2 regions of the Afifella sp. JA880 genome follow, and region 1 is predicted to be linked to the other one. Evidence: predicted binding sites of a transcription regulator. Region 1 holds the regulator's gene; the other holds the start of a gene.

Evidence for each region. Region 1 encodes LexA, which represses DNA repair genes until DNA is damaged. Its sites were predicted from a motif close to TGTTCNNNNTGTGTTCNG; they were not measured.
Region 2: the regulator LexA is predicted to act here: its motif matches at 9,977-9,994, upstream of NYQ83_RS00720 (single-stranded DNA-binding protein).

The regions. Positions count from the first base shown of each region.
Region 1 is NZ_JAOANH010000001.1:365,982-381,053, forward strand. Features, by position in the region: gene trpE (anthranilate synthase component I) at 1-31, shown strand, start outside; gene NYQ83_RS01795 (anthranilate synthase component II) at 142-762, shown strand; gene trpD (anthranilate phosphoribosyltransferase) at 759-1,799, shown strand; gene trpC (indole-3-glycerol phosphate synthase TrpC) at 1,796-2,608, shown strand; gene moaC (cyclic pyranopterin monophosphate synthase MoaC) at 2,605-3,087, shown strand; gene glp (gephyrin-like molybdotransferase Glp) at 3,084-4,289, shown strand; gene lexA (transcriptional repressor LexA) at 4,391-5,104, shown strand; gene NYQ83_RS01825 (ComEC/Rec2 family competence protein) at 5,133-7,331, opposite strand; gene gltX (glutamate--tRNA ligase) at 7,429-8,853, shown strand; gene gltA (citrate synthase) at 9,055-10,350, shown strand; gene lpxB (lipid-A-disaccharide synthase) at 10,363-11,556, opposite strand; gene NYQ83_RS01845 (LpxI family protein) at 11,553-12,392, opposite strand; gene lpxA (acyl-ACP--UDP-N-acetylglucosamine O-acyltransferase) at 12,404-13,204, opposite strand; gene fabZ (3-hydroxyacyl-ACP dehydratase FabZ) at 13,208-13,666, opposite strand; gene lpxD (UDP-3-O-(3-hydroxymyristoyl)glucosamine N-acyltransferase) at 13,704-14,759, opposite strand; gene bamA (outer membrane protein assembly factor BamA) at 14,800-15,072, opposite strand, start outside.
Region 2 is NZ_JAOANH010000001.1:124,341-139,412, forward strand. Features, by position in the region: gene NYQ83_RS00670 (peptidoglycan DD-metalloendopeptidase family protein) at 1-169, shown strand, start outside; gene NYQ83_RS00675 (ATP-binding protein) at 204-1,070, opposite strand; gene yajC (preprotein translocase subunit YajC) at 1,226-1,564, shown strand; gene secD (protein translocase subunit SecD) at 1,584-3,188, shown strand; gene secF (protein translocase subunit SecF) at 3,197-4,135, shown strand; gene NYQ83_RS00695 (Mth938-like domain-containing protein) at 4,135-4,548, shown strand; gene NYQ83_RS00700 (phytoene/squalene synthase family protein) at 4,567-5,406, shown strand; gene trmFO (methylenetetrahydrofolate--tRNA-(uracil(54)-C(5))-methyltransferase (FADH(2)-oxidizing) TrmFO) at 5,440-6,840, opposite strand; gene NYQ83_RS00710 (cation diffusion facilitator family transporter) at 7,033-7,992, shown strand; gene NYQ83_RS00715 (cytochrome-c peroxidase) at 8,217-9,281, shown strand; gene NYQ83_RS00720 (single-stranded DNA-binding protein) at 9,379-9,864, opposite strand; gene NYQ83_RS00725 (VOC family protein) at 10,035-10,460, shown strand; gene uvrA (excinuclease ABC subunit UvrA) at 10,578-13,460, shown strand; gene NYQ83_RS00735 (NUDIX domain-containing protein) at 13,484-13,936, shown strand; gene NYQ83_RS00740 (potassium channel family protein) at 14,211-14,963, shown strand.

The DNA of each region.
Region 1 (15,072 bases):
CTTCGCCAACCAGGCCGGCCGCGGACAATAGCGCGTCTCCGGCGTCTGAGCGGCCACTTGCATCCGTGCGGCGCGGCGTTTCTTGACCACCGCGCCCTCCCCGCCTAATCCGTGCAGATGACAGACAAACGCGAGCCGCCCATGCTCATCGTCATCGATAACTACGATTCTTTCACCTGGAATCTCGTGCATTACCTTGGCGAACTCGGCGCCGAGACAAAGGTTCTGCGCAATGACGAATGGTCGACGGAAGACGTGCTCGCTGCCAAGCCCGAAGGCATCATTCTCTCCCCCGGCCCGTGCACCCCGAACGAAGCCGGCGTTTCGCTGGACTTGATCAAGAAGGCGAACGGCCAGATGCCGATCTTCGGCGTGTGCCTCGGCCATCAGGCGATTGGTCAGGCCTATGGTGGCGAAGTGGTGCGCGCACCGTCTCTCATGCATGGCAAGCTGTCCCTTATCGAACATGAGGGCGCGGGCGTGTTTCACGGCATCAACGGACCGTTCCAGGCGACCCGCTATCACTCTCTCACCATCTTGCCGGAGAGTATGCCGGAGAGCCTCGAGGTGACGGCGCATACAGCCGATGGCGTGATCATGGGCGTGCAGCACCGGTCTCATCCGGTCTACGGGGTGCAGTTTCACCCCGAGAGCATCGCCTCCGAACACGGTCATCGCATTCTGGACAATTTCCTGAAGCTCGCCGCAAGTTTCCGTCAGACGACGGGCGCGGCAGACGCCAGCCCCAAGGTGCTCTCATGAGCGATCTCAAGCCGCTGATTGCCAAGCTGGCCAATCGTGAAAGCCTGACCGAAGCCGAAGCGCAGCAGGCCTTCGACGTGATGATGTCGGGCGAAGCGACGCCGACACAGATCGGTGCCGTCTTGATGGGCCTCAGAGTGCGCGGTGAAACGATCGAGGAGATCGCCGGCGCCGTCACATCGATGCGCTCTCGCATGACGCCGGTCGAGGCTCCCGAAGGCGCCATCGATATCGTCGGCACGGGCGGCGATGCCTCCGGCACGTATAACATCTCGACGGGTGCAGCGCTCGTCGTTGCGGGTGTCGGCGTTCCTGTCGCCAAGCACGGCAACCGCGCCCTTTCCTCCCGCTCGGGTGCCGCCGACTGCCTCACGGCACTCGGCGTCAATGTCGATCTCAAGCCCGAAGGTATCGCACGCTGTATCCGCGAGGCCGGCATCGGCTTCATGTTCGCGCCGAACCATCATGCCGCCATGCGCCATGTCGGTCCCTCACGCGTCGAAATCGGCACGCGAACGATCTTCAACATCCTCGGACCCCTTGCAAATCCGGCGAAAGTGAAGCGCTACATGCTCGGGGTTTACTCTAAGGAATGGGTCGAACCCATTGCCAACGCGCTAAAAAATCTCGGCGCGGAAACGGCATGGGTGGTGCACGGCACCTATGGGGATGCCGGCGGCATCGACGAGGTGTCGACCACCGGACGCACCTATGTCGCGGAGCTCAAGGAAGGGCATGTCCGCACCTTCGAGGTCCATCCGCAGGATTTCGATGTCAAAGAAGCGCTGCCGGAGGATCTGAAAGGCGGCACGGCAGAGGAAAACGCGGCCGCCCTGCGCGATCTTCTCGACGGTGAGCTCGGTCCTTACCGCGATGTGGTCGTTGCCAATGCCGCAGCCGCTCTGATCGTCGCCGGCAAGTCCGAGCTCGTCGAGGAAGCCGCCGACATGGCCGAGGAATCGATCGATTCCGGTAAGGCAAAAGCTGCGCTCGAAGCGCTCCTGCGTGTCTCCAACGAAACGGCCCCAGCCTCGTGAACGACATCCTCAAGAAAATCGAAGGCTACAAGCGGCAAGAGATCGAAGCCGCGGAGGCTGCCATCCCGCTTCAGGAGCTCAAAGCCCGCCTCGCCGATCAGGAAGCGCCGCGCGGTTTTCTGGCCGCTCTGCGTCGCAAGGCAGAGGCAGACCAGCCTGGCCTCATTGCCGAGATCAAAAAAGCGAGCCCGTCAAAGGGACTGATCAGGCCGGATTTCAATCCGCCTGAACTTGCACAAGCCTATCAGGACGGCGGCGCCGCCTGTCTTTCCGTTCTGACCGATGCCCCGTCCTTCCAGGGGGCGCCAGAATTTCTGACCTCGGCACGCGCGGCCGTCTCCCTGCCGGCGTTGCGCAAGGACTTCATGTTCACGCCCTATCAGGTGGCTGAGGCACGCGCCTGGGGGGCGGACTGCATCTTGATCATCATGGCTGCGGTCTCCGACGATGAAGCAAAAGCCCTCGAAGACAGCGTCTTCGAATATGGCATGGATGTGCTTATCGAAGTCCATAACGAGCCGGAGCTCGAGCGCGCGCTCACCCTCGCTTCGCCGATGATCGGGATCAACAACCGGGATCTGCGCAGCTTTCACACCGATCTGACGACTTCCGAACGGCTTGCGAAACTGATTCCGGAAGATCGGCTAATTGTCGGAGAAAGCGGTATTTTTTCGCCTGCGGATATCGCTCGCCTGAAAGCCTGCCGCATCCACGCCTTCCTCGTCGGCGAAAGCCTGATGCGCTCCGACGACGTGGCCGAGGCAACCCGCCGGCTCCTCGCCTCGCCGGCTCCGCAGGCCGCCAAATGAAAGATCACCTCACCCATCTTTCCGACGATGGGCGCGCGGAAATGGTCGATGTCGGAGACAAGGCGGTGACGACGCGCATCGCCGTCGCGAGCGGAAGCGTTCGCATGGCGCCGGAGACACTGCGCCTCATTCGCGAGGGCGACATGAAGAAGGGCGACGTCATCGCGACCGCGCGTATTGCGGGCGTGATGGCTGCCAAGCGCACTTCCGATCTCATCCCGCTCTGTCATCCTCTGGCTTTGTCGAAGATCGCCGTCGATATTCTGCCCGACGAGAAGCTTCCCGGCCTTCGGGTGCGTGCGATGGCACGTGTGGATGCCAAGACGGGGGTCGAAATGGAAGCGCTCACAGCGGTTTCCGTCGCCTGTCTCACCATCTACGACATGGCGAAGGCCGTCGACCGGGCCATGACGATTGGCGATATTCGCCTGGAGGAGAAGAGCGGCGGCGCTTCCGGCGATTGGCGTTCCGACCCATGAGCCTGATTTCGGTCGAAGATGCCGTTGCCCGCATGCTCAAAGGCGTCACGCGCCTCGGGGAAGAGAGTGTCCCCCTGACGGAAGCACGCGGCCGGGTGCTTGCGCGCGATCTTGCAGCGAGACGTAACCAACCGCCGTTCCGTGCGTCTGCGATGGATGGCTATGCCGTACGCGCTCAGGATACGCCCTCAGGCGCATGGCTGCGCCAGATCGGCGAAGCACGCGCGGGCTCCCATTTTGCCGGAACTCTTGGCATGGGGGAGACGGTTCGCATCTTCACCGGAGCGCCTGTCCCCGACGGGGCCGATGCCATCCTCATTCAGGAAAACGCCGGCGCCGACGGCGACCGCATCGAGGTTCTGGAGCCGGTGGCGGCAGGCCGGCACATACGCGCCGCGGCCTTCGACTTCCGGGAGGGCGAGACGCTTCTTCATGCCGGACGCCGGATCGGGACGCGCGAAACGGCGCTTGCTGCAGCGATGAACCATGCAATCGTTCCGGTACGCCAGAGGCCAATCGTGGCCATCCTTTCGACCGGCGACGAACTCGTCGAACCCGGAGAAGAGCCAGGCCCAGACCAGATCGTCTCCTCGAACGGCGTGGCGATTGCCTCGATGGTTGTGGCCTGTGGCGGTCTCGCACGCGATCTCGGCGTCGCCGTCGACGACAAACAGGCGATTGCCGATGCTGCAGCAGGCGCGGCGGATGCCGATATCCTGGTGGTGATCGGTGGCGCCTCGGTCGGCGACCACGATCTCGTCCAACCGGCGCTCGCCGAGCAAGGTCTCAAGGTCGATTTCTGGCGGGTCGCCATGCGGCCGGGCAAACCGGTCATGTTCGGTACGCTCGGGCGCACCCGGGTGCTCGGCCTGCCCGGAAACCCCGTCTCCGCCCTCATTTGCGCACTCGTCTTTTTGAAGCCTCTTATCGGGGCGATGCAGGGTGCCGAAGGCGGCGAGCCAACACGCCTGTTGCCACTTGCAGCAGCGTTGCCTGAGGTCGGCAACCGCCAGCAATATCTACGGGCGCGCTTCGTTGAGTGGCAGGGGCGGACAGCCGTCACCGTCGCTGACGAGCAGGATTCGTCTCTTCTTGCGACGCTTGCCCGTTCGGACGCCCTCATCATTCGCTCTCCCTTTGCTCCAGCGGCCCGGGCCGGCGATGTGGTTGCCGTCATCGATCTCGCGCAAGCCCTCTCGTAACCTCCCGCACGGCCCCCAAGACTTGTGGAACACGCCATGAACAGGTAGTGTGCGTTCGTGATTTGTACACGAGACGCGACTCGCATCGCGAGGGGACGGCAATGCTGACAAAGAAGCAGCTCGAGCTTCTGCTCTTCATCAATGAAAGACTGAAGGAATCGGGCGTGCCGCCCTCGTTCGACGAGATGAAGGACGCGCTCGATCTGAAATCGAAATCCGGGATTCATCGCCTCATCACCGCCCTGGAAGAGCGTGGCTTCATCAAGCGGCTGCCGAATCGGGCACGCGCGCTGGAAGTTCTGCGCCTCCCCGATGCGGTCAATCCGAGTTTCGGGCGACCGCAGCAGCGAGGCTTCACGCCGAGCGTAATCGAAGGCCGGCTCGGCAAGGCGCCCCAACCCGTTGAGGAAGAAGCCATCGAAGAGAGTGAGCGAGGCGCGAGCGTCCCGGTCATGGGGCGGATTGCGGCCGGCGTTCCGATCTCCGCCATTCAGAATCAGAGCCATTCCATCGTCGTGCCGCCGGACCTCCTTTCGAAGGGGGAGCATTTCGCGCTCGAAGTGCGCGGCGATTCCATGATCGAGGCCGGCATTCTCGACGGGGACACCGTGGTCATTCGTCGTCAGGACAGTGCCGACAGTGGAGATGTGGTGGTGGCGCTGATCGACGACGAAGAGGCGACCTTGAAGCGGCTGCGCCGCAAAGGCGCATCGATCGCGCTTGAGGCTGCCAACCCCGCCTACGAGACCCGCATCTTCGGTCCGGACAGGGTCCGCATCCAGGGTCGCCTCGTAGGGCTTTTGCGCCGCTACTGAGCGCTTCTCAGCCTTTCTGGCCTCGACGTCATTTGAGTGCCGGCGACCCCTGCCACGGTCGCCGGATGGATGGGCGCGATGTGCGAAGGTCAAGGTGCGGAGCCACACCGTCCGGGGGGTTGATTTCCATAAAGAGAGCGTGCGCTCCATGGGTGGCGAGCGCGGTGCGGTCGATGACGATGCGCGCGGCGCAATCTCTTGGTGCGCGCAGCTGCGTGACGATAATCTCGACGCGACGACAATCTTCCGAAAAGGCCACCGGATCGGTGACGCGCGAAAGGGTCAGTCCTTCGGGCATCTCCAGAACGCAGGCTTCGGCGTCGCAACGAAAGCCTGAGGTTCCCGCGGCTTCCGCCTCGCCCTCCCGCCAGACATCGTCAAGGAAGGAGCCTTGCCGTGCACCGACGATTTGGAGGTGTCCGGCGACGTCACGGGCAGCAACCGCCCTCCCCGCCTCATCCACCAGAAGGTCGGGCCTGGCGCCGAGAAGCCATGCAAGCAGCGCCCCCAGCAAGAGTGGTGCGACGCCGTAGAGGCGCAGCTGCGAGCGCCAGAGGCTGAGCCACAGAAGCCCGCCGCACATCAGAATGAGCGCGATCGCGGGAAACGGCGGGACGATAACGGTGGCGCCCGACAATGACGCTACGAAATGCGCCGAAGCGAGGACGAGATCGATGCCCCAGGCCATGACGGTCAACGGCACGGTTTCCAGACCGAACGGCATCGCAATCAGGCTGATGAGCCCCGCCGGCATCACGATGAGCGAGACGAGCGGCATCGCAATGATATTGCCGAGGAGAGAGTAGGACGCGAGCCGTCCGAAATGGAAAGCCGCGAACGGCGATGTGGCGAGACCGGCGACGAGCGTGGTCAAGCAGACGGCACCGATCGCCACGACAGGCCTGCGGAGAAGCCGCGAGAGCCCGTGGGCGGGTTCAGCAAGATCCTGGCGCGGACGGTCGCGCCAGGCTTCCCAGGCTGCCACCAAGGCGGCGACGGCCAGAAAGGACATCTGGAAGCCCGGTTCGAGCACACTCTCGGGCTGGAGCGCGACGACCACGAAAGCTGCAATCGCGAGGTTGCGCAGTGAGAGAGCGGGACGATCCAGAAAAACGGCCGTCAGCATGACCGCAAGCATCACGAAGGCGCGGATCGTCGCCACGTTGCCACCGGAGATCGACAAATAGAAGGCGCCGACGGCGAGTGCTACGGCCGCTGCGATTTTTCGAATCGGGAGAACGAGCGCCATATGTTCCGACAACGCCAGCACCGCACGCACGAGCCAGAAGGCCGTGCCGGCAATCAGCATCATATGCAGGCCCGAAATCGCGAGGATATGCGCAAGCCCCGCGATCCGCAGAGCGTCGACGTCCGCATCCGCGATCTGGCCACGATCGCCGACGAGAAGTGCTGCCGCGATTGCGGCGGGCGGGCCTGCCACCGCGTCGGTGATCCGCTCTGCGATCGCTCGGCGGATGGCCGCAATCGCCAGGAACACATGGACGCCGCTCGGTGGTTCGACGACCGTCAGAGTGCCGAAGACGAAACCCGACGCGCCGATCCCATCGAAAAACGCCGCCCGAGCAGGATCGTAGCCCCCAGGGATCGCCGGGCCCGGCAGCGGTGCCAGCCGCGCCGCCCCCTTCACCCTTGCGCCAATCGGCGGCAGATCGGTGCGCAAGGTGAGCCGGACCCTGTGCGGCGTCTCTTCGGCCGAAAGACGCTCAATGCGCACCTGGTCGAGGACGACCCGCGGCGTTCGTTCAGCGCGGGTTTCGACAGCCACCACCCGGCCGGTCACTTCAGTGCTCAGCGGATGTTGGAGCACCGGCGCGCGAAGGCTTTCAACGCGAAGCTTGCCTGCGGACATCCCGGCCAGAAAACAGGCGAGGAGCACCAACGGATAGGCGCCGCCACCGCGCCACCACGCGAGGCATGCGGCACTCGCCGCAGCCAGGGCTGCGGGCAGAAGCGCGGAAAGCAAAGGCTCGCGCGGCAAAATGAAATAGGCGGCCGCGCCACAAGAAAAGCCAACCGCCAGGAAGAGAAAGCCGCGCCGCTCCTCGAAATCGCGGGCAGCCAGTGCTCTGAGATGCGCGGTGTGAGACGCCACGCCGTAGCGGAAGCGCCTGAGCCGGCCAGGCGGCACGAAGCCTTCGATACGGCGATCGTCCTGCGAAGGCCGCTCCCCATCCGCCGCGCTTGACTGTCCGCCGCTCGGTTCCATGCTTGCAAGCACCCGGCGCTGTGGCTAGACCGAGGCCATCTTACACGCGGGCCGGGCATCCACCAATCGCCCCGCCCTTTTGCCAGCCAAAACCACCATGTCATCTCATCCGATTACCCGCTTCGCTCCCTCGCCAACCGGCTTTTTGCACATTGGCGGCGCACGCACGGCGCTCTTCAACTGGCTCTATGCGCGGGGCCGCGGCGGTAAAATGCTGCTCAGGATCGAGGACACCGATCGCCAGCGCTCGACCGATGCCGCCATTGCGGCCATCCTGGACGGGCTCTCCTGGCTCGGCCTCGATTGGGACGGTGAACCGATCTCACAATTCGCCCGCATGGACCGCCATGCCGAGGTGGCCTGGCAGCTCGTTGAGAGCGGCCACGCCTATCGCTGCTATGCCTCCCAGGAAGAGCTGGCGGAGATGCGCGAGACGGCACGCGCCGAGGGTCGCCCGCCCCGTTATGACGGGCGCTGGCGCGACCGCGATCTGTCCGAAGCGCCGGAAGGTATCAAGCCGGTCATCCGCATCAAGGCTCCGCAGGACGGAGAGACGGTCATCGAAGATCACGTTCAGGGCCGCGTCACGTTCCCGAACCGCGACCTCGACGATTTCATCATCCTGCGCTCGGACGGAACGCCCACCTACATGCTGGCCGTCGTCATCGACGATCACGATATGGGTGTCACGCACGTCATTCGCGGCGACGACCATCTCACCAATGCCGCCAGACAGGGCATCATCTACGAAGCGCTCGGATGGCAGGTGCCGCAATGGGCGCATATCCCGCTCATTCACGGTCCGGACGGCGCCAAACTCTCCAAACGTCATGGGGCGCTCGGCGTCGAAGCGTATCGGGCGATGGGCTACCTGCCCGAGGCGCTCCGCAACTATCTCGCACGCCTCGGCTGGGGCCATGGCGACGAGGAGATCTTCTCCTCCGAGCAGGCGACGGAATGGTTCGATCTCGACGCGATCGGCAAGGGCGCGGCGCGCTTCGACTTCGTCAAACTGCAAAATCTGAACGGCCATTATATCCGCCAGGCGGACGACGAGCGGCTCGTTGCCGACATGCTCAAGATCCTCCCCGAGATGGAGACGCCGCCGGCATTTCCCGCAGAGTTGAGTGCGGCGCAGCGTTCGCAGCTCATGCAACTCATGCCGGGTCTCAAAGAGCGTGCGAAGACGCTGGTCGAACTGGCCAACAACGCGGCCTTCCTGTTTGCGGCGCGGCCATTGACGCTCGACACCAAGGCAGCAGGCCTTCTCGACGACGATGCTCGCCGTCGCCTCGGTCTTCTGCGCGATGCCCTCAGCCATTGCGCATGGGAAACCGATCCCCTCGAAGAAGCGGTGCGTAATCTCGCAGAATCTGAGGGCGTCAAGCTCGGCAAGCTCGCACAGCCGCTGCGCGCTGCACTGACAGGTTCGACGTCCTCGCCAGGGATCTTCGACGTGATGCTCGCCCTTGGACGCGACGAGACGCTCGCCCGCATCGGCGATCAGGCGAGCGCTGCGTAAGCTTCATGGTGGGGCGCTGCCACCTCAGGCAACGCCCTGCCCTTCACGTAAGCTCAGCGCCTGCTCTCATCTTGCGGTGCAGCGCAAAAGCCGATAGCACTCGGACAGCTAAACATCCACGACGCGGACTCTTCCGGGGGGAGGCGCAGCCCAAGTTGCGCATGCTGGAGTCTTGTGTCGATCCACAAAGGGGTGAAGTGTATGAGCGACTCCAAGGCGACCTTGAGCATCGGTAACGAGAACTGGGACTTCCCGGTTCGCGAGGGAGTAATCGGGCCATCGGTCGTCGACATCTCATCGTTGTATCGAGAAACAGGGCGGTTCACCTACGATCCTGGTTTTACCTCAACGGCCGCCTGCGAATCTGAAATCACCTACATCGACGGTGACGAAGGTACCCTTCTTTACCGCGGCTACCCGATCGAGCAGCTTGCCGAGCACGGCGATTTTCTCGAAACCTGCTACCTGCTTCTCTACGGTGAATTGCCGACGAAGGAGCAGAAAGCAGACTTCGACTACCGCGTCACGCACCACACGATGGTGCACGAGCAGATGTCCCGCTCTTTCCAGGGCTTCCGGCGCGACGCGCATCCGATGGCGATCATGGTGGCCATGGTCGGTGCCATGTCGGCCTTCTATCACGACTCCACCGATATCGCCGATCCGTATCAGCGCATGGTCGCATCGCTGCGAATGATCGCCAAGGTGCCGACCATCGCGGCGATGGCCTACAAATATCATATCGGCCAGCCGTTCGTTTATCCGAAGAATGACCTCGATTACGCGTCGAACTTCCTCCGGATGTGCTTCGCGGTTCCCTGCCAGGAATACGAGGTCGACCCGATCCTGTCGCGCGCCATGGATCGGATCTTCATCCTCCACGCCGATCACGAGCAGAACGCGTCCACCTCGACGGTACGCCTTGCCGGCTCCTCGGGCGCCAATCCGTTCGCCTGCATCGCTGCGGGCATTGCCTGCCTTTGGGGCCCGGCGCATGGCGGCGCCAATGAGGCCGCCCTCAACATGCTGCAGGAGATCGGCACGCCGGAGCGGATTCCGGAGTTCGTAGGTCGTGCGAAGGACAAGAACGACCCGTTCCGGCTCATGGGCTTCGGGCACCGGGTTTACAAAAACTACGACCCGCGCGCGCGCATCATGCAGCGCACCTGCCACGAGGTTCTCGAAGAAATCGGCGTCAAGGACGATCCGCTTCTGAATGTGGCCATGGAGCTCGAACGCGTCGCGCTGACCGACGAGTATTTCCTGGAAAAGAAGCTTTACCCGAACATCGACTTCTATTCGGGCATCACGCTGAAGGCCCTCGGCTTCCCGACGACGATGTTCACGGTTCTCTTTGCCGTCGCTCGCACCGTCGGCTGGATTGCCCAGTGGAAGGAAATGATCGAGGATCCAAGCCAGCGCATCGGCCGTCCGCGTCAGCTCTACACGGGCTCGCCGAAGCGCGATTACGTCAATCTGTCCGACCGGAAAGCCTGAGGCCTCCTCGCCTCACTGCGAAATGCTGGAAGGGCGGCCACTGGCCGCCTTTCCTTTTTGCGCATAGTCGAGAACGATATCCGCAGCTCGCTCGCTCGGCGTCTGGCCATCCGGCGTTTCCATCAGCGCATCGAGGCGCGCGAAACCGGACATCTGCGCCTCACGTGCCGGCCCCTCTTCCAACAGCGCAAGAATCTCTCGGGCGAGCATTTCGGGAGAGCCGGCGTCGTCCAGGAACTCAGGCACCGTATTGTCGCCGAGCACGAGATTGGCGAGCACGATCGAGTGCACGTTCAAAAGCCATTTGAGGCTGCGCGCCAGCCATTCCACACGGTAGGCGACAACCATCGGCACTTTGGCGAGCGCAAGCTCGAGCGTCACGGTTCCAGAGGCCGCGAGCGCGGCGCTCGCCTGTCGGAAGGCCGCGAGCTTTGCCTCTTCGCCGACGACCAGGTCCACCTTCACAGGCCAATCCGCCACACGTCTTTCGATCTCCGGCCGCAGATGGGTGACGGCCGGTAACACGAAACGCACGTCGGGCTTTGACTGCGCGATCAAGCGCGCCGTTTCACCGAACGGCTCCATCAGCCGCTTCACTTCGCTGAGACGGCTGCCCGGCAGAATGAGAACGTGCGGTTTGGCATCGAGGCCGGCCCTTTCTCCAGACGCCGGGCGAAGTTTCTCACGGTTTTCAATCAACGGATGGCCGACATAGGTGCAAGGCGGCCCGCCCAGGCGTTTGTGGACCTCCGGCTCGAACGGCAGCAGGGCCATCACGTGATCGATGTAACGCGCCATCTTGCGCGCCCGCCCCTTCCGCCAGGCCCAGACTGAGGGTGATACGTAATTGACGATCGGAAGATCTGGCAGCTGGCGCGCGATGCGCTTTGCGACGCTTTGCGTAAAACCTGGGCTGTCGATGATGACGAGAACGTCCGGCCGCTCCGCCACGATATGAGCGACAGTTTCCCGAACGCGGCCGATGATCCGCGGGAGGCGTGCAACCACCGCGGCAAAGCCCATCACGGCCACATCGCCGAGCGGGAACAGGCTCTCGACGCCAGCGTCTGTCATACGCTCACCCGCGACCCCGAAAAACACCGTCTCGGGATGCCGGGAGCGGATCTCTTTCAGCAGAGCGGCGCCGAGATGATCGCCCGAAGCTTCACCAACGACGAGGGCGATGCGAAGCGGACGCGCGGTCATGGGCGTCGGCGAATGCCGTAGAGAAAGAGCCTGGCCGCACGAAAGGTCGCGAACGTCTCATCGCGGCCAACGAGCATGGTGCGGCCCGCCTCGCATGCGATTCCGTCAAGGCCCGCCTCACGAGCCATTTCCACCGTCTCCGGGCCTATGGTCGGGATATCGAGCCTCGGGTCCTGGCTCGGCTTCATGCATTTCACCAGAATCCCACCATGCCTCGGGATGCGCTTCGTCAGCCGCATTTCCCGCACGCGTGACAAGAGGCCGTTGGTGCCTTCCGCACCTTCGAGCGCAACCACGCGGCGCCCGCATGCGACCGCCGCCTGCCCGATATCGAGATCGCCGATCATGCGCGCGGCCTCTGCAGCCTTGGCAAGCTCATCGGTATCGAGCGCCACCCTTCCCTCGACGAGAAGACCGGGCGGGCAGGCAAGTTCAGGTGCAACTGAAAGGGGATCGAGAAGCTCTACGCCGTACTCCTCGAAGATGCCGGCTGCAGATTTGAGCGCGCTGTCATCGCCGGAGCGAATGGCACTTATGATGCGCGGCATCAGCCGCAAAGCGCCGAAATCTGGACGGATGTCCTTGATCTCCGGCCGCTTCACAGCACCGACCATCACCACCTCTTTGCAATCGTGCTCCTTGAGCAAACGCTCCAGGCGGCCAATCTCACCCCACCGGATGCGGAAAACCGGGAAGCCGGTCGTCTTGCGCTCTTCAGCATCTCCGGCAAGGGCAAAGATCAACGGGTGACGCCCTGCGCGCGCGGCCGCCTGCGCCACCAAGCTGGGAAGTCCCCCGCCGCCGGCGAGGATACCAAGCGGGCCGCCCTTGGACATCTCCACCACGTTCAGACCTCGCGGCCTCCGCGCGGCGTGCAGATGGCGCGGCTTCCGCCCTCCTCGATGAACGAGACGATCTTCTGGACATTGGCATCGTCGGCGAATTCCTGCGCCACATCACGCAGGCGCTCGTGCAGCGTACCTTCCTGCGCGAACAGGAGCCGGTAGGCCCGCCGCAACGAATGAATGGCCTCACGCTCGTAACCGCGCCGCTTCAGGCCGACGATATTCAGCCCTCCGAGATTCGCGCGATTGCCGATGGCGGAACCGAAGGGGATCACGTCGTTCTCGACTGCCGACATTCCTCCGACAAAGGCATGTTCGCCGACACGCACGAACTGGTGCAGAGCCGCGCCGCCGCCGATGATGGCGAAATCAGCAATCGAGATATGCCCGCCGAGGAGCACATTGTTCACCAGGATTACGTCGTTGCCGATGATGCAATCATGGGCGACATGCGCTCCGACAAGAAGCAGGCAGCGATCGCCGATGCGCGTGACGAGCCCCCCACCCTCCGTCCCGGGATTGATCGTCACGTGCTCGCGAATAACGCAATGCGCACCGATCTCTAGCCGGCTTTCTTCACCCTGGAATTTCTTGTCCTGCGGCGGCATGCCGACCGACGCAAAGGGAAAGATTGTGGTGCATTCGCCGATCGTCGTCGCACCGTCGACGACGACATGCGAGCGCAGCGCGACACCGGAACGGAGTTCAACCCCGGCCCCGACCACGCAGAACGGACCGACTTCGACGTCTTCGGCGAGCTTCGCGCCGTCGGCGACGATCGCGCTTGGATGGATGGAAGCCACGCGCTACTCGTCGAGGACCATGGCGCTCACCTGCGCCTCGGCCACCTTCTTGCCCGCCACTTCCGCAACGGCCGCGTATTTCCAGATCGTACCGCGGCGCTTCAGCTTGTTGACGTGATACTCGACCGTGTCGCCCGGCGTGACAGGGTGGCGGAACTTCGCTTTGTCGATGGTCATGAAGAAGACGCGCTTCGGCGCCTTCGTCTCTGAGGAGAGAACGCAAAGGGCTGCCGCGGTCTGCGCCATGCCTTCGATCAGGAGCACGCCCGGCATGATCGGATATCCAGGGAAATGCCCCTGGAAATGCGGCTCGTTCATCGTCACGTTCTTGATGCCGACACCCGATTCATCGCCACGAATGTCGCGAATTCGATCGACCATGAGAAACGGGTAGCGATGCGGCAAGGCCTGCAGAATCCCGTGGATGTCTGTCGCCTCCAACTGCGTCGGCATCTCGTTCATTATCTTCTCCGATTACGACGCCCTCTCTTCGGCGTCGTCAGTCTTTGTCCAGCCCCAATTCACGCCGAGCGATACGGCGCAGAATCGTCACCTCGCGGAACCAGTCCTTGACCGGTTGCGCAGGAACACCCCCAAAACGCGCGCCCGGAGGAACGTCGCCATGGACGACGCTCACGGAGGCAATCTGCGCTCCATCGCCGATCGTGACATGGCCGTTTATGCCGGTTTTTCCGCCAATCGCAACAAAGTCTCCGATCCTGGCAGAGCCGGAAATCCCCACCTGGGCGACAATGACGCAGTGCCGCCCGATTTCGACATTGTGGCCGATCTGAACCTGATTATCGATCTTGGTGCCTTCGCCGATCACCGTGTCGCGGTTCGCACCACGGTCTATGGTGGTCGCGGCGCCGATCTCGACGTCATCCTGGATGATTACACGCCCGATCTGCGCGACCTTCATATGGCCACCGGCGCCCATGGCGAAACCGAAGCCATCCTGGCCGACCTGGACGCCCGGATAGAGACGCACGCGATTTCCGAGAAGCGCATGCTGCACGGTGGCATTCGGCCCGATGATGCAGTCGCGTCCGATGGCCACATCATGAGCAAGGACGGAACCCGCCCCGATGACGGTGCCACTGCCGACTTCGACGTTGGGACCGACAATCGCACCAACTTCCACCCGCACGCCTTCTTCAAGACGCGCAGTGGGATGAACGGTGCCGGCAATAAGCGGCTCATCCGACGTGCTGGCGAAATTTTTGGGCGCAACCGCCTCGGGAAAAGCGGCGGCCAGAATGCGCGCATAAGCGCGGTAAGGCTCACCGGTTTCGAGGATCGCGACACCTTCGGGAACCTTGCTGGAATAGCGCGGCGCGCAGAGGCAGGCGGTCGCATGCGTCCCGTCCAGATGGCGCACATATTTCGGATTGTCGAGGAAGGTCAGATCCCCTCTCCCGGCCATCTCGATTGGTGCAAAACCAGTGATCTCTGACTCCGGATCGCCACGCAACAGCGTGGCGCCGGAAAGCTCTGCCACGTCACCGAGGCGGAGCGGCCCGAAGGGCGGAAAGAAGCGCGTGCGATCTGTCATGGTCAAAAAAGGTTAGGCCGGCACAAGGCCGGCCTTGGGATCAGAATTTGGTGCCGCCGCCGATGCGGAAGAACTGCGTCTCGTCGTAGTCTTCCTTGCTCAGCACATAAGCGAAGTCGGCGCGGATCGGACCAAGCGGAGAGGCCCACAGAAGCGAGGCGCCGACCGATGAGCGGATGCCATTTTCATCGACGACATCGATACCCGGAACGTCGGCTTCGCTGATGTCGGTGTCCCAAGCGGTACCCGCGTCGGCAAAGAGAGCCGCCCGCAGCCCGAGTTCGCGCGGCAGAGCCGGGAACGGGAAGACGAC
Region 2 (15,072 bases), 240 kb from region 1:
CTATGCCCACAACAGCGAATTGCTGGTGAAGCGTGGTGAGAAGATCCGGCGCGGTCAGATCATCGCGAAGTCCGGAATGAGCGGCAACGTCACCTCGCCGCAGGTGCATTTCGAGCTCCGCAAGGGAGCGACCCCGGTCAATCCGGTCGGACATATGGCGTCCGCTTAAGCGGGCGCCTTCCGGATATTCGGGCAGGGGTCAGTCAGCCGAGCGACTGACCCGTCCGCCCGGCGAGATCCTGAATGAACTGCCAGGCGACGCGGCCGGAGCGACTTCCCCGCGTCGTTGCCCATTCCAGGGCCTGAGGACGCCATTCCTCTTCCGGCATCGCGATGCCGAAGTGCTCCACGTAGGCGCGCACCATCGCCAGATACTGGGTCTGATCACAGTGATGGAAGCCGAGCCACAGGCCGAAGCGGTCTGAAAGCGACACCTTTTCCTGCACCGCCTCCGATGGATTGATCGCTGTCGAATGCTCGTTCTCGATCATGTCGCGGGGGAGCAGGTGGCGGCGGTTCGAGGTCGCGTAGAAGATCACGTTGCGCGGCCGCCCCCCGACACCGCCTTCGAGTGCGGCTTTCAGCGATTTGTAGGACGTGTCATCCGCGTCGAAGGACAAGTCGTCGCAGAAAAAGATGAATCGCTCCGGCCGATCGCGGATGGTGTTCATCAAATCGGGCAGTGTGTTGATATCCTCGCGATGGATTTCGACGAGCTTGAGAGGCGTCTCAGGGGCCTCGGCTGAGACCTGTGCGTGGACCGATTTCACCAGCGAGGATTTTCCCATCCCGCGCGCGCCCCAAAGCAAAGCGTTGTTGGCCGCATAGCCTTTGGCGAAGTGCCGCGTGTTCTCAAGCAGCGTGTCGCGGGACCGGTCTATGCCCTGCAAAAGCTCGATTTCGAGCCGGTTCACGTTCTTCACCGGGATGAGACGAGGCGGCTGCGGATCCCACACATAGGCATCTGCCGAGAGGTCGAGCGGCGGTGCCACGGGCGGAGCAAGCCGCTCCAAAGCACCGGCAATCCGTTCCAGGAGCGGAATGAGGTTTTGCGTTTGGTCTTGAGTCACTTGGGTTCACGTCCTACAGGCGGGGCGTCTCGGTAACATAAGGATTGAGGGGTCGACAGACCGCTCGTGCCGGGACCGGTTGCAAAGGGGCGCGCCACAGCTATAGTCCGCGCCGGTTTGGACCGACGGGTCCGCAAGCAAATTCCGAGGCCTTTATGTTCGTGACTCCGGCCTATGCGCAAGGCGCAGGCGCAGGTGGCGGCGGTGAGATGTTGATTTCGCTTCTGCCTTTCATCCTGATCTTCGTGATCATGTATTTTCTCATCATCCGTCCGCAGCGCCAGCAGGCGAAGAAACGGGAAGAGATGCTGAAGGCGATCCGTCGTGGCGACACGGTGGTGACCGGTGGCGGGCTCATCGGCAAGGTCACCAAGGTGATCGACGACAACGAGCTCGAAGTGCAAATTGCCGAAGGCGTGAAGGTGCGGGCGCAAAGAGGCCTCATTTATGAGGTTCGAGCAAAGGCCGAGCCGGTGAGCGGCTCCGCCGCCTGAGCCCAGGACCCGCCTTTTCATGCTCTATTTCGCTCGTTGGAAGATCGTTCTCATCGTCCTCGTCCTCGTGGCGGGGGTCATCGTGACGCTTCCCAATCTTTTTTCCGCCGCGACGGTGCAGGCCTGGCCGTCTTTCATGCCCAAGCGCCAGATCGTCCTCGGCCTCGATCTGCGAGGCGGCGCCCATCTGCTCTTGCAGGTGGAGCGCGATTCGCTGGTCAAAGACCGGCTTCAGACACTGGTCGGCGATGTTCGGCAGACTTTGCGTGACGAACGCATCGGCTACCGCAATCTGCGCAGCCGCGGAGAAAGCGTGACGTTTACGTTGCGCGAGCCGAGCGAAGCAGATCGCGTGATGCAGCTGCTGCGTCCGCTGACCAATCCTGTGCAATCGGGACTCTTTGGACAGGGGTCTGTGAGCGAGGTAGAAGTCTCTCGTGACGGCGCGCAGGTGACGCTGAACCTGACCGAGGCGGGACTTGAAGAGCGCACCCGCTCTGCGGTCGAGCAGAGCCTGTCCGTTCTCGGACGTCGTATCAATGCGCTCGGGACGACGGAGCCGACGATCCAGCGCGAGGGCGACGATCGCATTCTCGTGCAGGTTCCGGGCCTTGAGGATACGAGCCGACTGAAGGAAATCCTCGGCCAGACGGCGAAGATGACGTTCCATCTGGAATGCCCGGAGGGCGATGTCGTCTCCGCACAGCAGGGGCGTCCCCCCGCCGGATGTGAGATCGTCGAGCCGGCCGATCCCGATGATGGTCCGGTTCTTGTCGAATCGCGGGCCCGGCTTTCGGGCGATGATCTCGTCGACGCCCAGCCGGCATTTGATCAGCAGACGAATACGCCGATCGTCACCTTCCGCTTCAATTCCCGCGGCGGGTCGATTTTCGGGCAGCTGACGCAGCAGAATGTCGGGCGTCGCTTCGCGGTCGTCCTCGACAACAAATACATCACGGCCCCGGTCATCCGCTCCCCCATCCTCGGTGGTTCGGGACAGATTGAAGGCAATTTCACGGTCGAAAGCGCGCAGAACCTCGCCGTTCTGCTGCGGGCCGGCGCCCTTCCTGCCGACCTTACGATCGTCGAGGAACGGACTGTCGGACCCAGCCTCGGAAGGGATTCGATCGCAGCCGGTGAGATCGCCGCGTTGATCGGCACCGCCGGTGTCGTCGTGTTTATGGTGCTCGTCTACGGCCTCTTGGGCGTCTTCGCGAATGTCGCCTTGATCTGCAACATCGTGCTCCTGCTTGCGCTCTTGACGCTGTTGCAGGCCACGCTGACGCTTCCAGGCATTGCCGGCATCGTGCTGACGGTCGGTATGGCGGTCGACGCGAACGTGCTGATCTTTGAGCGAATACGCGAGGAATCGAAGCTGGGGCGGTCCGCGATCAATGCGATCGAGGCTGGTTTCAGCCGTGCGCTTGGTACGATCCTTGATGCCAACATTACGACCCTGATCGCGGCCTTTGCGCTTTTCGCCCTGGGTTCCGGTCCGATCCGTGGTTTTGCGGTCACTCTTGCTCTCGGCATTCTGACGACCGTCTTCACCGCCTTTGTTCTGACCCGCTTCATCGTCGCCGTTTGGGTTCGCTCGCAGCGTCCCAAGACAGTGCCGATCTGAGTATCGCTATGCCATTTCGCATCGTTCCCGACGAAACCACGATCCCGTTCATGCGCTTTGCGCGCTGGGGCTTCCCTGCCTCAGTGGTTGCCATGGTGGTGTCGCTCGTCTTGTTTTTTGTCGTCGGCCTCAATCTCGGCATCGACTTCAAGGGCGGCACGCTGATTGAGGTGCAAAGCCAGAGCGGAGCCGTCGATATCGGCGCTGTTCGGCAGACGCTGCAGCCGCTCGAACTCGGTGATTTCGAGGTTCAGGGTTTCGGCTCCGGCAACGAAGCCGTCATTCGGATCGCGACGCAGCCCGGCGGAGACGAGGCGCAGCAGGCGGCCGTGCAGAAGGTGCAGAACGCGCTCGGCTTCGACGCTTACAATTATCGTCGCGTCGAAGTCGTGGGGCCGCGTGTGTCCGGAGAGCTCGCCGAGACCGGGACGATCGCGGTCCTCGTGACGCTCGTGGGCGTGCTGTTTTACATCTGGTTCCGGTTCGAATGGCAGTTCGCCATCGGTGCCATCGCGTCGCTTCTTCACGACGTCGTCTTGACCATCGGGTTTTTCACGGTCACGCAGATCGAGTTCAACCTCTCTTCGATCGCTGCGATTTTGACGATCGTCGGCTATTCGTTGAACGATACCGTGGTGATCTTCGACCGCGTGCGTGAAATGCTGCGGAAGTTCAAGCAGACCCCGATCCGGGGCATCATCGATCTATCGGTCAATCAGACCCTGTCTCGGACGCTGTTGACGTCTCTGACCACGCTAATCGCGCTTGCCGCTTTGTTCTTCTTCGGCGGAGCGGTCATTCGTTCGTTCACAGCGGCGATGATCTGGGGCGTTTTCATCGGCACGTACTCCACGGTCTTCATTGCCGCGCCGATGCTGATCTTCTTCAATCTGCGGCCTGAGAAGGTGGCCCCGCCGGAAACCGCAAAGAAGCCCGCGACAAGCTGATGCCAGCGGGCGAAGACAGACAATCTGGGCCGCCCGAGGGCGGCCGTTTCCCGGGACGTGCACCTGTCGACGCGTATGGGAACGGCGGTTTCCGTTTTGCCGGCATGTCGCACCGCGGGTCGATCCTGATGCTGCCTTCGGCGATCCTCGGCTGGCATGTCACCAGGCCGGAGGAAATCAGCCTCGAAGCGCTTCAGCCGGCACTTGCCGAAGTCTCTTCGATCGAAGTCCTTCTGATCGGGACGGGGCGCAATCTCGTTCCCCTAGATCCGAAGGTGAAATCGGATCTCGAAGCTGCCGGTCTGTGGCCGGAAGTGATGGCGACGGGCGCGGCCTCGCGAACCTACAACATCCTGCTTGCGGAAGAGCGGGCGGTTGCTGCGGCGCTGATTGCTGTCGACGATCCGGAATGAAGCCCTAGCTCCGGCTCCATGGCCGAGCCCGACCCCACCCTTGTTGAGCCTGTGCGCGAGCGCGATCTTCCGCGCTACTACTCGGTGTTGTTCGCGCCGCAAAATGTGCGCGAAGAGCTTTTTTCGCTCTACGCCTTCGCAGTCGAGGCGGAAAAGGTCGCCGATATCGTGCAAGAGGCGACGCTCGGTGAGCTCCGTCTGACGTGGTGGCGCGATTCTCTCGATCTCGCGGTGGCCGGGCAGGCGAGCGGCTCGCCGATCGTCGACCGTCTGGCGTTGGCGCTGCGCGAGAAGGGGCTATCCGCCGACGGCCTTGCGGCACTTACGGAAGCGCGGCATGGCGACCTTTACGCCGATCCTCCTGCGACACTCGCCGATCTCGAAGGGAGGATGGGTGAGACGCAGTCGAGCCTGTTTCAGCTTGGTGGATTGTTTCTTGGTGGAGAGGCCAGCGAGCTTGCCGAGGCGGCGGGGCATGCGGGAATTGCTTATGGCGTCGCCATGAGCCTGTGGGACAGCGCACGCGCGCGGGCGAGGGGGCGTCTCGTCATTCCCGCCGAGCTTCTCCAGAGGGTGGGGCTCTCTCCGGAGGAGGTCTATTCCGCCGAAGTGAAACAGCTCGTCGCCCCAATCGACGAACTCGTCGCCTTCGGGCGTATGCACCGAAGCCGTGCAGGCGCAGCGCTCAAGCAGGTTCGCGGGGAGGCCAGATCGGCTTTTCTGCCACTGAAAGCCGCGGATGTCCTGCTTGCCCGAATCGGGCGGGATCCGGCGAGATTCCTCACGTCTCCTCAGCGGATGCCGGCACTCAGTTTTCTGAGCCGGATGGTGTTTGCCGGTTTCGGCAAGGGCCGCTGATCTACCTGAGTTTCACAGAAGACGCTTCGCCTCTCAGGCGGCCTTCCGCAACTCGTTGGCCGCAAGCCATCTCGTAAAATCGGCGAGTGCGCGCGCAGCGAGCGTGCGCTTGCGGGCCACGCCGCGCTCCTTGCCCTTCATCCTGCGTCCGTCCGCGTCTTGTGTAGGCGCCTCGATGTCCGGGAAAAGGCCGAAATTGACGTTCATCGGCTGAAAGTCGCCGTTCTCCTTATCCACGAGATTGCGACCGGTAATGTGGGCGAGGAGCGCTCCGTGGGCCGTCGTATCCGGAGGCAGAGCCGGTTGATCGCCAAGTGCCTCAGCGGCCGCGAATCGTCCGGCGAGAAGCCCGATGGAGGCCGATTCGACATAGCCTTCGCAGCCGGTGATCTGGCCGGCGAAACGGATATGGGGCTGCACCTTCAGGCGCATCGTCTCGTCGAGGATTTTCGGTGAGCGCAGAAACGTGTTGCGGTGAATGCCGCCGAGACGCGCGAATTCCGCATTCTCTAAAGCCGGAATCATTCGGAAAATACGGGTCTGCTCGCCGTATTTCATTTTGGTCTGGAAGCCGACCATGTTGAACAACGTGCCCTGCTGGTTGTCCTGGCGGAGCTGCACGACAGCCCAGGGCTTCTCCTCCGGCTTGTGCCGATTGGTGAGGCCGACCGGCTTCATCGGACCCCAGCGCAGGGTTTCAGCTCCGCGCGCCGCCATCACCTCGATCGGAAGACAGCCTTCGAAATAGGCCGTATCCTCTTCCCATTCGCGGAAATCGGCGGTCTCCGCTTGAAGTAGGGCTTCGATGAAGGCCTCGTACTGGGCGCGGTCCATCGGACAGTTCAGGTAGGCGGCCGTGTCACCGCCGGGCCCGGGTTTGTCGTAGCGGGACTGCATCCAGGCGATATCCATGTTGATGCTGTCGCGATGGATGATCGGTGCGATTGCGTCGAAAAAGGCAAGCTGGTCTTCGCCCGTCGCTTCGCGGATTGCGGTCGCGAGCGCGCCGCTCGTCAAAGGGCCGGTGGCGATGATGGTCGGCTGGTCGGGATTGGGCAGGCTGGAGATCTCGCCGCGTTCAATTCGGATCAAGGGATGATCGGCAATGGCCTGTGTCACAGCCTCGGAGAAACCGTCGCGATCGACAGCAAGCGCCGAGCCGGCAGGCAATTGATGGCGGTCGGCCGCGCGCATGATGAGCGAACCCGCGGCTCGCATCTCCGCATGCAGGACACCGACGGCGTTGCTCGTGGAATCGTCAGAGCGGAACGAATTCGAACAGACGAGCTCGGCGAGACCGTCGCTCTTGTGGGCCGGCGTCTCGACCTCAGGCCGCATTTCGTGCAGCACGACGGCGATGCCGGCTTCGGCGATCTGCCAGGCGGCTTCGCAGCCGGCGAGGCCGCCGCCGATAACATGGATGGGTCTCGTCATTTCGTGTCTCTCAGCTTCTGCTGCTTCGTTCGTCGCTGGGGGGAATATGTCGAATGCAACGCTTCACGCCTGTGCATGTTGACGCTTGCCAACGAGATCGCAAGGGGAGAGGCAGGGTGCCTGCGCGAATCCATATGATGCTTGTCAGGCAGTGCAACAATAGCCGTCCAAGGCGACAAAACGGGGGTTGAGATGGCGGGAAGTTCGAAAAAGGCGATTTATGCGGCGCTTGTCGGAAACCTGGCGATTGCCATCACGAAGTTCGGTGCCGCCGCCTACACAGGGTCCTCGGCGATGTTGTCGGAAGGCATCCATTCGGTTGTCGATACCGGCAACCAGGGGCTTCTTCTCTATGGGATGAAGCGAGCGTCTCGTCCGGCGGATCGCGCGCATCCCTTCGGCTACAGCGCGGAGATCTATTTCTGGGCCTTTGTGGTGGCGATCCTGATCTTTGCGGTCGGCGCTGGCGTCTCCGTCTATGAGGGCGTGCACAAGATAACCGACGCCAACGAGATCACGTCTCCATTCGTCAATTACATCGTTCTGACGCTGGCGATCGTGTTCGAAGGCGCGTCATGGACCGTTGCCTACCGCGAGTTTCGTCGCCAGAGGAACGAAGGGCACAATTTCTTCGAGGCCGTTCGCCATTCCAAGGACCCCACCGTCTTCACGGTGCTTTACGAAGATACTGCGGCGCTCCTTGGTCTCGTCGTTGCGTTGATCGGCGTGTTTCTCGCCAGTTATCTCGGCCTTCCGTGGCTTGATGGTGCCGCCTCGATCGGGATCGGTATTATTCTTGGGACGACGGCCGTGCTTCTCGCGATCGAAACCAAAGGCCTGTTGATCGGCGAGTCGGCGGCACCGGAAACGGTCGCTGCGGTGCGTGAGATCGTTGAGCGGGAGGAAGGTGTTCGTGAAATGAACGAACTCAGGACATTGCACCGCGGACCCAACGACATCCTGCTGGCGCTCTCGGTCGACTTTGAGGACGATATGCCGGCCGGGCGCGTCGAAGCCACCATCACGCGTCTGGAAAAGGCCATCAAGGCACGCATCCCGACAATCCGGCGTCTCTTCATCGAGGTGCAATCTGCGGGTGATCACAAAATTGCGGTCGAGGAAGAACGGCGGAGCAGTGCTGCGTCCCACTGAGGCGAGGAGCGGCCAGATGCGGCAGAATGACGAGCTTACCTTAGAATTGATATAAGTCAAAAGTAGCCCATCCCCTGCTGCTAGAGTTGGTCCGCGACCTGAGGCAGCGATCTGGGTCGCGGGCCTTGAACGCCAAAAGCCACGAGCCGACCCGACGGTCGCCGGTCGTGCTCGCCTTGACGTCTCATATCCCGTGGCTCTCTCGCAAATGAATGGAGAGCGCGATGACACGTTTGCTGGTCTCGCTCCTACTTACGGCCGGGCTAGGCACTGCGGCCTATGCTGCGGACGACCAGAAATTGATGGAAGACGCCAACGGCTTCTTCGATCCGATTCCGACGATGGTGCAGGCCCCCGAAAACAACGCCATCACCCGCGAGAAGGTCGAACTCGGCAAGATGCTGTATTTCGATCCGCGGCTGTCTTCTTCTCACCTTCTGAGCTGCAACACCTGCCACAATCTTGGCCTGGCCGGAACGGATCTGCAGCCGACCTCTGTCGGACATGGCTGGCAGCGCGGCCCCCGCAATGCGCCGACGGTTCTCAATTCCGTCTTCAACATCGCCCAGTTCTGGGACGGACGGGCGGAAGATCTGAAAGCGCAAGCCGTCGGGCCGATGCAGGCGGCGGTGGAGATGAACTCCACCCCTGATGAGGTGGTTGCGGTTCTGAACAGCATGCCTGAGTACAAGGATCGCTTCGACGTCGTGTTTTCGGGCGACGAGGATCCGATCACACTCGACAATGTCGCAAAGGCGATCGAGGCCTTTGAGGTGACGCTGGTGACGCCGGCTTCCCGCTTCGACCAATTCCTCGACGGCAACGCGAATGCCCTGAACGACAAGGAGAAGCACGGTCTCTCCTTGTTCATGGATAAGGGCTGCGTCTCCTGCCATTCCGGCGTGAATGTCGGCGGTCAGGATTATTTCCCGTTCGGCGTCGTGGAAAAGCCGGGTGCGGACATCCTTCCGCCGGACGATAAGGGCCGCTTCGCGGTGACGCATACGGCAACGGATGAATATGTCTTCCGTGCCGGCACATTGCGGAATATCGCGCTGACCGCGCCTTATTTCCACAGTGGGCAGGTCTGGAGCCTGCGTCAGGCGGTGCAGGTGATGGCGACGGCCCAGCTTGGCACGGAGCTCACCGAGGATGAAGTCGATTCCATGGTGGCGTTCCTGCACACGCTGACGGGCGAGCAGCCGCAGGTCGATTATCCGATCTTGCCGGCGAGCACGGACGAGACCCCGCGTCCGGTGCTGACCGTTCCGGGACAGGAGAACAACTGAGCCAAAGGTTTTCCGAAAGGCCCAACCCCGGGCATATGAGCGAAGGGCCGCGTGAGCGGCCCTTCATTTTGTCTGCTGTTTCTCTGCCGACCCGAAATCAGAACGGGATTTCGTCGTCGAGGTCGTCCTTGAAGGAGCCGCGGCCACCTTCCATCGGACCCGAAGAGCCGAAATCCGAACGTCCGCCCCGGTCGGAGGAGGGGGCGTCATAGCTGCCACCGCCGCCGCCGGCACGCGTGTCGAGCATGGTGAGGGCCGAATTGAAGCCCTGCAACACGACCTCGGTCGAGAAGCGTTTCTGACCCGACTGGTCTTCCCATTCGCGCGTCTGCAGCTGACCTTCGAGATAGACCTTCGAGCCCTTCCGCAGATATTGCTCGGCGATCTTTGCCAGCCCTTCGTTGAAGATGACGACGCGGTGCCATTCGGTGCGCTCGCGCCGTTCTCCGGAATTGCGGTCGCGCCAGCTCTCAGACGTCGCGATCCGCAGATTGACCACCGGACGGCCATCGTTCAGGCGCCGGATTTCGGGATCGGCCCCGAGATTGCCGATCAAGATGACTTTGTTGACGCTGCCGGCCATGAAATTCTCCCTGGTTTCTGGAGCCGCCGAGAGCGGCCAAAGGTTGCCCCTTTTCACTCAAGCGCCGCCGAACTGTAAACGGGCCCCTGCAAAGACGCTTGTCGCTGGATGCCGTTCACTGTATGTTCCCTAGCGACATCACGCAAGATCATCGGACGAGGGGCGGGCCTATGGAACAGAGATTGAGTGTCGTGACGCTGGGCGTTAGCGACCTGTCACGCGCGCGGCAGTTTTATGAAGATGGCCTCGGCTGGCAACGTGCGAACGCCCACGAAGAAGTGGTGTTCTATGATTTGAACGGTTTCGTTCTGGCGCTTTATCCGCGGACGTCGCTGGCGGCCGATGCCAAAGTCGACCCGGACGGATCCGGATTTTCGGGCATCACGCTGGCCTTCAATGCGAGAAGTCGCGAAGAGGTCGACGTCGTCTTGAAGGAGGCGGAGGCGGCGGGAGCCGAGGTCGTCAAAACGGCCGAGGAAGTTTTCTGGGGTGGATATTCGGGCTATTTTGCCGACCCCGACGGACATTTGTGGGAGGTTGCACACAACCCGTTTTGGACGATCGATGCGGATGGGCGTGTCCTACTTGGCGAATGATCGGCGTCCGAGAGCGCACATATCGCGAAGCGGGAAGGACGGGGTTTTTCCATCACTCCGGCTGCACTAAATAAGCATCGGGCGAGCCAGCCCGCATCACCATCCTCCGGAACGGCCATGACGGATCCGCAAAAGACGCTCTCCGTGCGGGGCGCGCGCGAACACAATCTCAAAAACGTCGATCTCGATCTGCCGCGAGACAGTCTGATCGTGATGACGGGCCTTTCTGGCTCGGGCAAATCCTCGCTCGCCTTCGATACCATCTATGCCGAGGGACAGCGGCGCTACGTCGAATCGCTATCGGCTTATGCGCGCCAGTTTCTGGAGATGATGCAAAAGCCGGACGTCGACCAGATCGACGGCCTGTCACCGGCAATTTCGATCGAGCAGAAGACGACGTCGCGCAATCCCCGTTCCACCGTCGGCACGGTGACGGAAATCTACGATTATATGCGGCTCTTGTTTGCGCGCGTCGGTGTTCCTTATTCGCCGGCGACGGGTTTGCCGATCGAAAGTCAGACGGTCAGCCAGATGGTCGATCGCATTCTGGCTTTGCCGGAGGGGACGCGGCTTTATCTGCTGGCGCCGGTGGTGCGTGGCCGCAAGGGCGAATTCCGCAAGGATCTCGCTGAATATATGAAGCGTGGCTTTCAGCGCGCGCGGATCGACGGAACGTTCTATGAGATCGCCGAGGCGCCGGCGCTCGACAAGAAGCTGAAGCACGACGTCGATATCGTCGTCGATCGTGTCGTCGTGCGAGCGGATGCCGGGAGCCGGCTTGCCGATTCTCTGGAGACGGCCCTTCGGCTTGCCGATGGCATCGCCGTCGCCGAGTTCGCGGATATGGGTGAAGGCGGGAAGCCGCCGGCATCGATCGTATTTTCGGAAAAGTTCGCCTGTCCCGTCTCCGGCTTCACGATCCCCGAGATCGAACCGCGGCTGTTTTCGTTCAACAATCCCTTCGGCGCCTGTCCGACCTGCGACGGGCTCGGATCCGAACTGCGCATCGATCCCGATCTCGTGGTTCCCGATCCGCGCTTGAGCCTGCGCAAGGGGGCGATCCACCCTTGGGCGAAATCGAGCTCGCCTTATTATCTGCAGACGCTCGAGGGGCTCGCCCAGCATTACGGCTTCAGCCTGACCGTTCCGTTCGAGGAGCTGCCGGAAAATGCCCGCCAGGCCATCCTGTATGGCACCGGCAAGGATAAGGTTGCTCTCGTCTACGACGACGGGCTCAGAAAATATCAGGCGAAGAAGACCTTCGAGGGCATTATCCCGAACCTGGAGCGGCGCTGGAAGGAAACCGACTCCGCCTGGATGCGCGAGGAGATCGGCAAGTACATGTCTTCGACGCCATGCGCGTCCTGCAACGGCCTGCGGCTGAAGCCGGAAGCGCTCGCGGTGAAGATCGCAAGCCTCAACATCGGCGAGGTGTCACATTTTTCCATCCGCGAGGCGAACCGCTGGTTCACGGAATTGCCGGAAAAGCTGAGCGGAAAGCAGAATGAGATCGCGCTGCGCATTCTCAAGGAAATTCGCGAGCGGCTTCGCTTTCTCGACGATGTCGGGCTCGATTATCTGACCTTGTCGCGCAATTCCGGGTCGTTATCGGGCGGCGAGAGCCAGCGCATCCGGCTCGCCTCCCAGATCGGCTCGGGCCTGACCGGCGTTCTCTATGTGCTGGACGAGCCCTCGATCGGCCTGCATCAGCGCGACAATGCCCGGCTTCTGGAGACGCTCAAGCATCTGCGCGACCTCGGCAATACCGTCATCGTCGTCGAGCACGACGAGGATGCGATCATGGCGGCCGATCATGTCGTCGATGTGGGGCCCGGCGCGGGCATCCATGGCGGCGAGGTGGTGGCGGAGGGTACGCCCGGCGATATCATGGCAAGTCCGGCCTCGCTCACAGGCCAGTACCTGTCCGGCACGCGGGCGATCGAGGTTCCGGAGGCGCGCCGCAAGGCCGCCAAGAAGCGCTGGCTGAAGCTCGTCGGCGCGACGGGCAACAATCTCAAGGATGTTACGGCGAAAATTCCGCTCGGCACCTTCACTTGCGTGACCGGTGTTTCGGGTGGGGGCAAGTCGACGCTCCTCATCGACACGCTCTATAAGGCGGTGGCGCGACGTCTCAACGGTGCGCGCGAACAGGCTGCCCCGCATGCGGAGCTTGTCGGGCTCGAGCATCTCGACAAGGTGATCGACATCGATCAATCGCCGATCGGGCGCACGCCGCGTTCCAATCCCGCGACTTATACGGGGGCGTTCACCCCGATCCGCGAATGGTTTGCGGGGCTGCCGGAGGCGAAGGCGCGCGGCTACCAGCCGGGCCGTTTTTCGTTCAACGTCAAAGGTGGACGCTGCGAGGCCTGCCAGGGCGACGGTGTCGTCAAGATCGAGATGCACTTCCTGCCGGACGTCTATGTCACCTGCGACGTCTGCCACGGCAAACGCTACAATCGCGAGACTTTGGAAGTCACGTTCAAGGAGAAGTCTATCGCGGACGTCCTCGATATGACGGTTGAGGAAGGCGTCGGCTTCTTCCAGGCGATCCCCGCCGTGCGCGACAAACTGAAGACGCTGGCGCGTGTGGGGCTCGGCTATGTGCGCATCGGCCAGCAGGCGACGACGCTTTCCGGCGGCGAAGCGCAGCGCGTGAAGCTTGCCAAGGAATTGTCGAAGCGTGCGACCGGGCGCACCCTCTACATCCTCGACGAGCCGACCACCGGTCTGCATTTCCACGATGTGGCGAAGCTTCTGGAAGTGCTGCACGAGCTGGTCGAGCAGGGCAATACGGTGGCGGTGATCGAGCACAATCTCGATGTCATCAAGACGGCCGATTACATCATCGATCTCGGGCCCGAGGGTGGCGACGGCGGCGGTGAGATCGTGGTGGCAGGCACGCCGGAAGAGGTCGTGGCAGAGCCGCGGAGCTACACAGGTCAGTTTTTGAAGCCGATTCTGGAACGTGGCATGCGGCGCTCGGAAGCCGCGGAATAGCGCGTCCGGCGACGAGGCGCACGATTCTCCGCTCCGCAGGTATTCTGATGTTCCGCCGGGGACCTTCCGGCCCCGAAGTGCTGCTCGTTCATCCAGGTGGCCCGTTCTGGGCGAAGAAGGATGACGGCGCGTGGTCGGTCCCCAAGGGGCTCCGAGAAGACGGGGAGGCTGCGGAGGTGGCCGCCCGACGCGAGTTCGCTGAAGACACAGGATGTGTGCCGACGGGCGTGCTCCTTTGGCTGGGCGAGTTCAGGCAGGCGGGCGGCAAGCGCGTTGAGGTTTTTGCGCTTGAGGGGGATTTCGACCTCGGCGCGTTCAAGAGCAACGTTTTTGAAATGGAATGGCCGCCGCACTCCGGCGAGCGGCGGGCCTTTCCCGAAGCCGATCGCGCCGGGTGGTTTTCCATGGAGGAGGCGCGAAGCAAGATCCTCAAAAGCCAGCAGCCAATCCTCATTGCCTTGGAAGACGTGATGTGAGCGGCTTGCACGCGTGGCTGGCCGGTGTGTGCAGCTCTCTTTACGTTTCAACCATCGCGGTGCTCTTGTTGTGCACCCACGGCCTTTTTTGCTGCAAAGGCCTCGCGAACGCCGTGGCGTGTTGCGTGGCCATGGCGGCGAACCCATGATGAACAAGCGCGTTGGCCGCAGGGCGTTGAGGGAAATCGCTTTGGAAGAAAGACGAGATCGGCGATTGCCCGACAAGCGACCGCGAGGCGCATCCTCAGGGCGTAACCCGCCGGGGCTGCGCAGTTTGCTGACGCGGCTTTACGAGGGTGATAGCCGGCGCGCCCATTATTTTCGCTTAGGGCTCCTGATCTTCGACTGCGCGACGCTCGCGTTCGTCGTCGTCACGTCTTTCGTGCCGTATTCGCGCCCGCTCATGTGGTTCGATTTCGGACTGGGCCTCGTCATCCTGGCGGACTTTCTGGCCAGGCTTTTCATCAGCCGGCGTCGCCTTTCCTATCTAGCGCATCCCACGACCTGGGCAGATGTCGCCGCGATCGTCTCGTTTTTGCTACCGCTTGCCGATGAAGGTGCAGGTTTCCTGAGGGTCCTCAGAACCCTGCGGCTTTTGCGCACGTATCACGTGCTCGTCCGCTTCCGAAAACGCAGCCGCTTCTTTCGGCAAAATGAGGAAGCGATCATCGCGCTCGCCAATCTGGCCGTGTTTCTCTTCATCATGACGGGCATCGTCTACGAGACGCAGTACCGGCAGAATCCGGAAATCGGCAACTATGTCGATGCCCTCTATTTCACCGTCACCGCATTGACGACCACGGGTTTTGGCGACATCACGCTCGGCGGCACGAGCGGGCGGCTGGTTGCTGTCGTGATCATGATTTTTGGGGTCACGCTGTTCCTGCGCCTCGTGCAGGTCCTCCTGCGCCCCCGCAAGATCCGCTTCACGTGCCCGAGCTGCGGTCTGCAACGCCACGAGGTCGATGCGGTTCACTGCAAGGCCTGCGGCGAGCTCCTCAACATCCCGGATGAGGGCCGTTTCTGAGCCCAAAAATACCCGCGAACGGAAACTGCCTCTTACGCAGGCGGATAAGGTTACAAAATTGCGGCAACTGCCTCCCTTTTCGGCATCCCAGCCATGCGATTTGTGCACT